DNA from 3 places in the Kitasatospora sp. NPDC088861 genome. Region 1 is predicted to be linked to each of the others. Evidence: riboswitches for the same ligand, from Rfam matches in the RefSeq annotation. Region 1 holds a riboswitch; each other region holds the start of a gene.

Region 1 (3,948 bases):
ACCGGGTCCTCGGCGTCGTCGCGCCGGGTGACGGCCAGCCGGTAGGTGTCCCGTTCCGGCGCCATCGCCTCCTCCAGGTAGAGCTCGATCTGGTCGGCGCAGGTTTCACGGTCGCGCGGCTCGAAGGGGAGGTAGCGGGTGACCTCCGGGTCGCTGAACAGCCCGTACAGCGCGTCCACGTCGCCGGCGGTGTGGTGATACTCGCGGATGGCCAGCCGGGGGCCGGTGAGTCGTACGGGGACCATGGCAGCCGACCCTACCCCCGGCCAGCGGTTACCGTTCGAGCTATGAACGACGAAGACCTGCGGCTCGCCCCGCGCACCAGGGCCTCCGACCTGCTCGCCTGGGCGGCGGAAGAGGACCGCGCCCCGGTGGCCGAAGCGCCGCTGCGCGCGGTGCTGGCCCTGCTGGAGCTGGGCGAGGGCAGGATGCACGACGGCTGGCCCGAACTGACCTCGAACGCGGTGGAGCACCTGCTGTACGAGCGGCTCTACCTGTACGTCCAACCCGAACCGGAGGCGGACCCGCTGGCGTACGGCGCCGCCGTCCGGCTGCTGACCGACCACCAGCGGGCCGCCAAGCGGCTCAACGCCAAGCGCCAGGAGCGGCTGCACGCCGAGGCCGAGTGGCAGGGCGAGGTCGCGGCCGGGCTGCTGCGCCGCGCCGACCTGGTGACCTGGCCCCGGCTGTACGCGCTGCTGCTGCACGCGTACGGGGCGGACGTCGCGGATCCGGAGGCGGTGCGGGAGTGGCTGACCGGCTTCCGGGAGCTGGCGCAGGAGGAGCGGCTGGCCGTGTTCGCCGCACTGGCGCAGACCGGCTGGCTGGACGAGGTGGACGAGCAGGGCTGGAGCCCGACCCGGGTGATCTCGGTCGGCATGGCCACCGACGGCGCGCGCCGGCTGCTGGAGCAGGGCCTGATGCGGCGCAGCTACCGCAACCTGGCCGAGCTGACCGCGCTGGGCCGGCCGATGCCGGACGAACTGGCCGGGGACTTCGGGGCGTTCGAGGAGGCGGCGGTGGAGGCCGCGCTCGACCTGTACGGGGAGTGGACGGTGCCCGGGCTGCCGCGACTGCTGGTGGAGGAGTTCCCGGACCTCGCGCCGGAGCCGGGGCAGGAGGAGATCGACGCGTACCTGGCCGGGCTGGCGCAGGAGGAGTTCGACGCCCGCCTGGAGGGGCTGGCGGGGCCGGCGCAGGAGGAGTTCGACGCGCACCCGGCGGAGCCGGCAGACCCGGCGCAGGAGTGACGCGGCGAAGCCCCGGCCGCGGTGCCTTCTGGTTCCGGCGGCCGGGGCTTCGCGGGTGCGTCAGGGGTTGAGGCCGCGCTTCTGGTTCCGGCGGCCGGGGCTTCGCGGGTGCGTCAGGGGTTGAGGCCGCGCTGCTGGAACCAGGTCTCCGGGTCGACGGGGGCGCCGCCACCGGGGCGGACCTCCACGTGCAGGTGCGCGCCGGTGACGTTGCCGGTGGCGCCGACCTTGCCGATCTGCTGGCCGGAGCCGACCTTGCCGGAGCCCTTGATGATCGAGGAGAGGTGGCAGTACCAGATCTCGGTGCCGTCGGGCAGGGTCTCGACGATCCGGTAGCCGTACGAGCCGGACCAGCCGGCCGAGGTGATGGTGCCCTGGCCGACCGCGTAGACGGGGGTCCCGGTGTCCGCGGCGAAGTCCAGGCCGGTGTGCAGGTGGGCCCAGTAGCGGGCGCTCTGGCCGTAGTGGGCGGTGAGGTGGTAGTCGCGCACCGGCAGGGTGAGGGCGGCGGCCTTGGCCCGCTCGGCCTCCTCGGCGGCCCGCTTGGCCTCGGCCTCCTTCGCGGCGGCCTTGGCCTCCGCCTCCTTCGCGGCCTGGACGCGGGCGTCCTCCTCGGCGGCGGTGCGCTGGCTGTCGGCCTGCAGCTGGATGCGGGCGGCGAGCGCGAGGCCGGGGTCGGCGGAGAGGGCGACCGGGGTCTCGTCCGGGGTCTCGATGGCGGGGGCGGCGGCCGGGGTGGCGGAGGCGAAGCCGGTGGCGCCCAGGGTGGCGGCGACGGCGGTGACGCCGAGCAGCGGGGAGGCCCCACGGACCTGACGCGGCATCCGGTGCCGGTTGGTCTCGGCCTCCGGGCCCGCGTACTCGGGGCCGTCCGGGCCGGGGTGGTCGAGGAGCCGGGTACCTGCTGCGAGGCCGGCCGGGTGTGCCGGAGTGTGCGTCGACGCCACGGAGGCGCGCTCCTTTCCTTCCTTCGCGCCTACCGGGTTAGCTGACGGGTTCGGAGCAGGAAGGTCTCCTACGGCCGGGCCGGAGCCCCGCCGATTCACCCCAAGGAACGTGGTTCCCCGGCTCCCTGACCTGCCCGGAGGCCGGTCGGCGGGATTAGGCGACGGCGCACGGTGCCGTCTGGGTACGGCGTTGACGACCGCGCTGCGTTATCAAACGTTAATCCTAGGAGGCCCTGATTCCAAGCCGTTCGCCCGGGACGACCGGAGACAGGCGGGGCACTCCGGGGCACGACGGGCGTTTTGTTCCCCTTGGACACCCCTGCACCCCCTTGAGCACCGTTGACGCCACCTCACGTGATCGGACGTCAACGAACGACCCTTCATCCGCGCACCCCCCGCCGGCCTCCCCCGCTCCGCAGGGCGCGAGGGCTTGACGGCTAAGGCTATTAGCCTTAGCTTTATGGCTATCGGCGGCAGCACCGAAGCCCCGCACCGGCAACCCTCCGGAGGCCCACCATGAACGCCACCAGCGCCCCCACCACCCAGTACCTCGACGTCACCGGCGGCCGCCTCGCCTACGACGACACCCGACAGGGCGACGGCGCCCCCGTCGTGCTGCTCCCCGGAATGCTCGACACCCGCGCCGCCTACCGGCACCTCCGCCCGCTGCTGGCCGCCGCCGGCCGCCGGGTCATCACCATGGACCTGCGCGGCTTCGGGGAATCCTCGATCATCTGGGACGACTACTCCCCCGCCGCCATCGCCACCGACGTCCTCGCCCTGCTCGACCACCTCGGCATCGACCGCGCCGTCCTGGTCGGCAACTCCTACACCGGCGCGACGGTCGTCAAGGCCGCCGGCGACGCCCCCGAGCGGGTCGCCGGCATCGCCCTGATCGACGCCTTCATCGAGAACCCCCCGCCCGGCGCCCTCATGCGCGGCGCCCTCCGCGTCATGGGCTTCCTGACCGTCCACTCGCCCGCCTTCTGGGGCCTCTACCACCGCAAGCTGGCCTACCCGGGCGCCAAGCCCGCCGACTTCGACCCGTACGTGGCCGGACTCGTCGCCGCCATGCGCACCCCCGGCCGCAAGACCGCCACCCGCGGACACGTCAGCGGGGACTCCGCGCCCGTCGGCTGGACCGCGGCCGTGCGCTGCCCCTCGCTCGTCATCATGGGCAGCAAGGACCCCGACTTCCCCGAGCCGGAAGCCGTCGCCGACCGGCAGGCCATCGCGCTCAACGCGCGGAAGGTCATGATCGACGGATCCGGGCACTACCCGATGGCCGACAACCCGCAGGCCACCGCCGACGCCCTGCTGCCCTTCCTCGCCGAACTCGCCTGAGCCCCGCCCGCCCACGTCAGCCCCGCCACGCCACGCCACGCCACGTACGCCTTCCACCGACGGAGAGCCCACACCATGCCCCGAGTAGGACTCACCCCCGAGCAGGTCGTCGACCACGCCATCGCCCTCATCGACGAGCAGGGCGCCGACGCCCTCACCCTGGCCGCCGTCGCCGCCCGGGCCGGGGTCGCCACCCCGTCGCTGTACAAGCACGTCAGCGGCGGCCTCGCCGAACTGCGGCGGCTCATCGCCGTCCGGGTCACCGAGGAACTCGCCGACCGGCTCGCCGAGGCCGCCGTCGGCCGCAGCGGCGACGACGCCGTCGACACCGTCCTGCGCGCCTACCACGCGTACGCCACCGAGTACCCGCACCGCTACAACGCCCTCCCGCAGGCCCCGCAGCCGGA
Region 2 (3,948 bases), on a different contig from region 1:
GACGAGGGCGGCGACGTCGCTGGGGCGGCGGATGTCGCCGCCGACGCCGACGACGGGGCAGCCCGGCCGGTCGAGTTCGGTGGCGAGGTCCTCGGCGACGCCCGCACGCTGGTCGGCGATCAGCACTCCGGCGGCGCCGGCGGCGGCGAACCGGCGGGCGAGCTCGGCTCCCGATCCGCCGTCGAGTACCGCGATGACGACGACTGCCCCGCTGACCCGCATGGTCTGCTCCTCCCTGTGGGCGACACCGCACCGGCGCCCACGATTTCTGCGGAGGATCGTAGGCAGGTCCTGACCCTCCGCAACAGGGATTACCCCTCAGGTGACCAGGGTCACGCCCGCCACCCGGCCAAGAGCTGTCCAAGAGCTGTCCACGGACCGTCCACGGGGCGTCCACGGAGCGTTGGCGGGCCGTCCGCCGGGTGTCGACGATCCGGCCCCGCCGGTCGCGTCCGCCGGAGGCGGTGCGGCCCCGACCCACCGGATACGGTCGACGCATGCCAGTGCAGCCCGATCCCGCCGCCCCGCAGCTCTTCACCTGGGAGTTCGCCACCGATCCGTACCCCGCCTACGCCTGGTTGCGCGAGCACGCCCCGGTGCACCGCACGACGCTGCCGAGTGGGGTGGAGGCCTGGCTGGTGACCCGCTACGCGGACGCTCGGCAGGCGCTGGCGGACGGCCGGCTGTCGAAGAACCCGGCACACCACAGCGAGCAGGCGCACCGCACCGGGCGGGTGGGAATTCCGGGGGAACGCCAGGCGGACTTGATGACGCATCTGCTGAACATCGACCCGCCGGACCACACCCGGCTGCGCCGGCTGGTGTCGAAGGCGTTCACGCCGCGCCGGGTGGCGGAGTTCGAGCCGCGGGTGCAGCAGCTCACGGACCGGCTGATCGACGGCTTCGCGCAGCGCGGTTCGGCGGACCTGATCCACGAGTTCGCGTTCCCGCTCCCCATCTACGCGATCTGCGACCTGCTGGGCGTGCCGGCCGAGGACCAGGACGACTTCCGGGACTGGGCCGGGATGATGATCCGGCACGGCGGCGGCCAACGCGGCGGCGTGGGGCGGGCGGTGAAGCGGATGCGGGCGTACCTGCTGGAGCTGATCCACCGCAAGCGGGCGGATCCGGGTGATGACTTGATCTCGGGCCTGATCCGGGCGAGCGACCACGGCGAGCACCTGAACGAGAACGAGGCCGCCGCGATGGCGTTCATCCTCCTGTTCGCGGGGTTCGAGACGACCGTCAACCTGATCGGCAACGGCACGTACGCGCTGCTGCGCAACCCGGAGCAGCGCAGGCTGCTGCAGGAGTCGGTGGTGCGCGGCGAGACGGCGCTGCTGGAGACCGGGATCGAGGAACTCCTGCGCTACGACGGGCCGGTGGAGATGGCGACGTGGCGTTTCGCGACGCGGCCGCTGTCGATCGGCGGGGTGGACATCCCGGTGGGCGATCCGGTGCTGGTGGTGCTGGCCGCGGCGGATCGCGATCCGGCCAGGTTTGCGGACGAGAACACCCTGGACCTGGCCCGCACGGACAATCCGCACCTGGGTTTCGGCCACGGGATCCACTACTGCATCGGCGCCCCGCTGGCCCGCCTGGAGGGGCGGAGCGCACTGGCCACGCTGCTTTCCCGGCTGCCGGACCTGCGGCTCGCGGAAAACCCGGAGAACCTGCGCTGGAGGGGCGGCCTGATCATGCGTGGCCTGCGGGAACTCCCGGTCGAATTCACTCCGGAGACCCGCTCTCCGCACGCGCCGCCGGTCGCGCCGACCGACGCCCCGACACGCTGACGGCATGTCTCCGGCGGTTCGTGGAGCCGGGCCTGAACCCGCATTAATCCGGACATACCGCCGCCGTTGGTAGGCGATTGACCACGCGCCGTAATTTGTGTGTGATATCGGTGATATGAGCTTGTTATTGGTCTGATGATCTGTCTACTCTCCCTGGAGTTCGCAGCTGCGGACCTCGTGCGCGGAACGCCGAATCCTGCCCGCCGCGTCACGGGAAACCGACCAGACCCTGGGCAGGGGCGGGGGAACCAGGTTTGTTGCCGTTCCCCGACGGCTTGGGGTGAAGCCGCCCGAGCGGAATCGTTTCCGCTTTCGGCGGCCGGGCCACCTCCCGGTCCGAACCCGACAGCTCACCTCGCAGGCGTGCGGAGAGGGACCTCTTCATGCTGTTCGTTGGAACCGGCCGCCACCGCCGTCGCACCCAGACCGAGAAGGCCATCGCCGTCGCCGGTGTGGCCGGCGTCGGACTCGCGATGCCGCTCCTCACCGCCACCGGCGCCTCCGCCGCCCCGGCCTCCACCTGGGACGCCGTCGCCCAGTGCGAGAGCGGCGGCAACTGGAGCATCAACACCGGCAACGGCTTCTCCGGCGGCCTGCAGTTCACGCCCAGCACCTGGAAGGCGTACGGCGGCACCTCCTACGCCCCGCAGGCCAACCAGGCCAGCAAGGCGCAGCAGATCTCGGTCGCCGAGAAGGTGCTGGCCTCGCAGGGCCCGGGCGCCTGGCCGGTCTGCTCCCAGAAGGCCGGCCTGAGCAAGGGCGGCGCCCCGGCCTCCGTGGACACCTCCACGGACGCCAAGCCCGCCAAGCAGTCCGCCGCCAAGCCGACCCAGCAGGCGCAGGCCCCGAAGCCTGCCCAGCAGCCGGTCAAGCAGGCCGCCCCGAAGCCGGCCGCCCAGCAGCCCGTCCAGCAGGCCCCGCAGCAGACGCAGCCGCAGACCCAGGGCTTCTCCGGCAAGGCCGGCTGGGACGCCGACGCGAAGGTGTACTGGTACCAGAACAACGGCGCCTGGTACTGGACCAGCCACCAGAGCGTCTACCAGCAGTACGCGGGCCAGCCCGCCGCCCAGCCGCAGTACGCGCCCCGCGCCGCGCAGCCCGCGCAGTCCGCCCCGGCCGCGCAGCCCGCCGCCGCGCAGGGCGGTCACGACTACACCGTCCGGGCCGGCGACACGCTGTCGACGATCGCCGCCGCCCAGGGCGTGTCCGGCGGCTGGCAGTCGGTGTACGACGGCAACCGCGGCACCGTCGGCGGCAACCCCAACCTGATCATGCCCGGCCAGGTGCTGCACCTCGGCTGAGCGGCCCGGGCCCTGAACGGCCCGCGCCCTGCGGGCGAAGGGGGACGGGACCTGTCCCCCTTCGCCCGCATTCCCCCGTATTCGCCCGCTTCGATCGGGCAAGCAGGTGAACTACTGGTGGGTAGCCGGGCCACACGCTGAGACGGGACCGAGGCCAGCGCGGCCCCGGGGGCCGGGGCGGTTAGGCTCTGGTCGTAACGACTCCGCAATCGTCCCGCCGGCAGCACCCAACGTCAGCCGGACCCTGCTTCCGCAAGGAGATGCCTCGTGCCGTCCATCGATGTCGTCGTAGCCCGTGAGATCCTCGACTCGCGTGGCAACCCCACGGTCGAGGTCGAGGTCGGCCTCGACGACGGCAGCACCGGCCGTGCCGCTGTCCCGTCGGGTGCCTCCACCGGCGCCTTCGAGGCGCTCGAGCTGCGCGACGGTGACAAGAACCGCTACTTCGGCAAGGGCGTGGAGAAGGCCGTCCTGGCCGTCATCGAGCAGATCGGCCCGGAGCTGGTCGGCTACGACGCCACCGAGCAGCGCCTGATCGACCAGGCCATGCTCGACCTGGACGCCACCCCGGACAAGTCCTCGCTCGGCGCCAACGCGATCCTGGGCGTCTCGCTGGCCGTGGCGCACGCCGCCTCCGAGGCCAGCGACCTGCCGCTGTTCCGCTACCTGGGCGGCCCGAACGCGCACGTGCTGCCCGTTCCGATGATGAACATCCTCAACGGCGGTTCGCACGCGGACTCCAACGTCGACATCCAGGAGTTCATGATCGCCCCGATCGGCGCGGAGTCCTTCTCCGAGGCCGTCCGCTGGGGCGTCGAGGTCTACCACACCCTCAAGGGCGTGCTGAAGGAGCG
Region 3 (3,948 bases), on a different contig from region 1:
TCTCCGTGCTCACCGCTGCCGCGGCGACCGCGGTCGCCCTCTCCGCGCAGGTCGCCGCGCACGCCGCGCCCCAGCCGAGCAAGACCGACGTCAAGGCGCAGATCGACCAGCTCCAGCAGGACCAGGAGCAGGCGGCGGAGAAGTACAACGGCGCCAAGGAGCGGGCCGACCAGCTCCGCAAGCAGTCCGACCAGCTGCAGGACAAGGTGGCCCGCAGCCAGGACGAGATGACCCAGCTCCAGACCGGCCTGGCCGGCGTGGCGGGCGAGCAGTACCGCACCGGCGGCATCGACCCGTCCGTCCAGCTGATGCTCTCCTCGGACCCGTCGGGCTACCTGGAGAAGGCGTCCAGCGCCCAGCAGGCCAGCGCCAGCGAGTCGGAGGCGCTCAAGGGACTGCTGGACCAGCAGCGCCGGCTGGACCAGGAGAAGTCCGAGGCCGCCGCCGTCCTGGCCTCGCTCGACTCCACCACCAAGGACCTGAACCAGGCCAAGACGGACGTCAACCAGAAGCTGAAGGCCGCGCAGGACCTGCTGAACTCGCTCAGCGCCTCCGACCGCGCCGCGCTGCGGGCCCAGCAGCAGCAGGACGACCGCGCCTCGCGCGGCAGCGACCGTGCCGACCTCGGCAGCCTCCCGCAGGCCGGCGGCTACGCGGGCGTGGCCGTGGCCAAGGCGATGAGCAAGCAGGGCTCGCCGTACGTGTGGGGCGCCACCGGCTCGACCACCTTCGACTGCTCGGGCCTGATGGTCTGGGCGTACGGCCAGGCCGGCGTCTCGCTGCCGCGCACCTCGCAGGAGCAGGGCAACGTCGGCACCAGGGTCTCGCTGGACCAGGCCCAGCCGGGCGACCTGGTCATCTACGGCCCCGACCGGCACCACGTCGGGATGTACATCGGCAACGGCATGGTGGTGCACGCGCCGCACACCGGTGACGTGGTGAAGGTGATGAAGGTCGACGCGATGCAGATCAACACGATCCGCCGGGTCTGACGTCCCGACACGCCCGAAGGGCCCGTCCGGGCCTGTGATCCACGCCACCCTCGGACCGGGGGTGGCGTTCGGGTTTTGTCCGCAGCGTGACTCCCCGATGAAGAGTGATCAGCTTTACGTACGGCGGTGATCACTATGTGTCATATTCACAAAAGAACTTTGGTCTTCTTCCGTCTTTTTTCTGACAAGGATTTGAACGGATCACGGTTCAGTTACTAGGGTCGTGCCCCGAACCACCGCACTCCCGATCGCCCAGCCAGGGTGGCGGCGGTGGTTTCCGTCGAGTTCGTGACGCAGCGGGGCGGGCCCAGTGCCTGCCCGACGGGGAGCCCAGCAGTCGGGGGTGCTGTCGAACGGAGCCGGGGAACCACGTTCCTCCGGGGTGAATCGGCGCCAGGTCGGCCGGTGGAACGGCCGTGAGGCGTCGTAGGGCACGCTTCCGGCCCGAACCCGTCAGCTCACCCGGTAGACGGCGTAGGAAGAAGGAGTCCGCCTTCGTGGCGTCCCATCGTCGTCCCAAGCCCGCCAGTCGCACCCGGGTCTCGATCCTGACCGGCTTCGCCGCGGCGGCCGTCGCGCTGTCCGCGCAGTCCGGCGCCCACGCCGACCCGCAGCCGACCAAGGACCAGGTCAAGGAGCAGGTCGACCAGCTCAACGACCAGGCCGAGGTCGCGACCGAGAAGCTCAACGCCGCCCAGGAGAAGCAGCAGCAGCTGCAGAAGCAGGTCACCGACCTGCAGGACCAGGTGGCGCGGCAGCAGGGACAGGTGACCGACCTCCAGGGCGGCCTGGCCGAGATCGCCGGCGAGCAGTACCGCAACGGCGGCATATCCCAGACCGTCCAGCTGATGTTCTCCGCCAGCCCGGACACCTTCCTGAGCCAGGCCGACACGCTGAACCAGGCCGGCGGCACCCAGAAGGGCCAGCTCAAGCAGCTCCAGGACGAGCAGCGCAAGCTCGACCAGGTGCGCTCCGAGGCCCAGGGCAAGCTCGCCGAGATGGAGACCACCACCCAGCAGCTGAAGAGCGCCAAGGACGAGGTCCAGGGCAAGCTCAAGGCCGCGCAGGACCTCTTCAACACCCTGTCCGAGCAGGAGCGCCAGGCGATCCGCGCGGCCGAGGAGAAGGCCGCCGCCGACGCCAAGGCGAAGGCCGACGCCGCGGCGAAGGCCGCCCAGCAGCAGGCGGCGGCCCAGCAGGCCGCCGACCGCTCCTCCCGCGACAACAGCCGCACCGACCTGAGCGCGTCGCAGGCCCCCGCCGCGCCGGTCACCAAGCCGAGCGCCGGCAGCTCGCGCGGCGCCGCGGCGCTGTCCATCGCCGCCTCCAAGATCGGCAGCCCGTACGTCTACGGCGCCTCCGGCCCCGGCTCCTTCGACTGCTCGGGCCTGATGGTCTGGGCGTTCAACCAGGTCGACGTCTCGCTGCCGCGCACCTCGCAGGAGCAGGCCCACGCCGGTACCCGGATCGGCACCGACCTCTCCCAGGCCCAGCCCGGCGACCTGCTGATCTTCTACGGGGACGCCCACCACGTCGGCATCTACGCGGGCAACGGCCAGGTGCTGCACGCGCCCAAGCCGGGCGCGTCGGTCCGCTACGAGGCCGTCGGCAACATGCCGCTGACCTCCATCGTGCGGGTCTGATCCCCGCTCAGGCCCTCCCAGGCCCGGCCTTCCACCACGGAAGGCCGGGCCTGCGGCTTTTCCGGCGTCTCGGACTGATGTCCGATTGCGGGTCAAATATTCGGGTTGGCAGGGGTTTGGACTCGGTTGCCCGGACTCGCTAACGTCTGCCACCGGACTCCGCTTCCAGGGCCGCCCGCGTTGGGGCGGCGGCGGGGCCCCACCGCCGGATCGGAGCCGCTGCCGCCATGCCCGTGCACCGTCGTTCCCAACTGCTCGCCCGTGCGCTGGTGCTGACCGCGGCCGCCGCCACCGCCCTGGGTGTGACGACGGGCGGCAGCGCCCAGGCCGCCCCCGCCGCGCCGGACACGCCCACCCGCAAGGACGTCAAGGCGCAGGTGGAGCAGCTCTACGGCGAGGCCGAGCAGGCGTCCGAGAAGTACAACGCCGCCCAGGAGGCGCAGCAGCGGCTCCAGGGCGAGACGACCGTCCTCCAGGGCGAGATCGCCGTCGCCCAGGACCAGCTCAACCAGTTGCGCGGCGACCTCGCCACCGTGGCCGGCGCCGAGTACCGCGGCGGCGGCATGGCCCAGACCGTCCAGCTGATGCTCTCCACCGACCCGGAGGGCTACCTGTCCCGGGCCCGCACCCTCGACCAGGCCGCCGAGCGGCAGCAGGAGACCCTGCACGAACTGGCCACCCGCCAGCGCCGGCTCGACCAGCGCCGCACCGAGACCGCCGGCAAGCTCGCCGAACTCGACCAGGCCCGCCGCTCGCTCGCCGACAGCAAGCAGCAGATCCAGCAGCGGCTCACCGAGGCCCAGCGGCTCCTCAACAGCCTGGGCGTCGCCGAGCGGGCCCGGATGGCCGCCCAGGACGCCCGGGAGGCCGAGCAGCGCGCCACCCGGGGCACCGACCGGCTGGACCTCGGCACGGCCCCGCCCGCCTCCGAGCGCGGGGCGGCCGCGCTGGCGGCCGCGGTGCGGATGATCGGCTCGCCCTACCTCTACGGATCCACCGGGCCCCGCGCCTTCGACTGCTCCGGTCTGATGTACTACAGCTGGCGGCAGGCCGGAGTGACCCTGCCGCGCACCTCGCAGGCCCAGGCGTACGCCGGGCAGCGGGTCAGCCTCTCCGAAGCGCGGCCGGGAGACCTGGTGATCTTCTACCGGGACATGCACCACGTCGGGATGTACGCCGGCGGCGGGGTGATCGTGCACGCCCCCTACCCGGGCGCCAAGGTCCGCTACGAGAGCGTCAACGCGATGCCGGTCGCGGGGGTGGTCCGGCTCTGAGCCCGGCACCGTCCGACCCCGACGCCCCCCACCCGATAG

Evidence for each region. A riboswitch is a leader RNA that binds a small molecule or an ion and turns the genes downstream of it on or off. The one in region 1 is predicted to bind cyclic di-AMP.
Region 2: it holds a riboswitch for cyclic di-AMP, as region 1 does, so the genes downstream of both, ACIP37_RS36315 (transglycosylase family protein) here and ACIP37_RS03770 (M23 family metallopeptidase) in region 1, are expected to answer to the same signal.
Region 3: it holds a riboswitch for cyclic di-AMP, as region 1 does, so the genes downstream of both, ACIP37_RS08805 (NlpC/P60 family protein) here and ACIP37_RS03770 (M23 family metallopeptidase) in region 1, are expected to answer to the same signal.

The regions. Positions count from the first base shown of each region.
Region 1 is NZ_JBIVJF010000001.1:845,290-849,237, reverse strand. Features, by position in the region: gene ACIP37_RS03780 (GNAT family N-acetyltransferase) at 1-245, opposite strand, end outside; gene ACIP37_RS03775 (hypothetical protein) at 288-1,250, shown strand; gene ACIP37_RS03770 (M23 family metallopeptidase) at 1,364-2,197, opposite strand; cyclic di-AMP (ydaO/yuaA leader) riboswitch at 2,210-2,368, opposite strand; gene ACIP37_RS03765 (alpha/beta fold hydrolase) at 2,714-3,541, shown strand; gene ACIP37_RS03760 (TetR-like C-terminal domain-containing protein) at 3,617-3,948, shown strand, end outside.
Region 2 is NZ_JBIVJF010000046.1:7,708-11,655, reverse strand. Features, by position in the region: gene ACIP37_RS36325 (SDR family NAD(P)-dependent oxidoreductase) at 1-222, opposite strand, end outside; gene ACIP37_RS36320 (cytochrome P450) at 498-1,793, shown strand; cyclic di-AMP (ydaO/yuaA leader) riboswitch at 2,004-2,171, shown strand; gene ACIP37_RS36315 (transglycosylase family protein) at 2,177-3,094, shown strand; gene eno (phosphopyruvate hydratase) at 3,362-3,948, shown strand, end outside.
Region 3 is NZ_JBIVJF010000003.1:457,059-461,006, forward strand. Features, by position in the region: gene ACIP37_RS08800 (NlpC/P60 family protein) at 1-992, shown strand, start outside; cyclic di-AMP (ydaO/yuaA leader) riboswitch at 1,330-1,479, shown strand; gene ACIP37_RS08805 (NlpC/P60 family protein) at 1,490-2,635, shown strand; gene ACIP37_RS08810 (NlpC/P60 family protein) at 2,863-3,909, shown strand.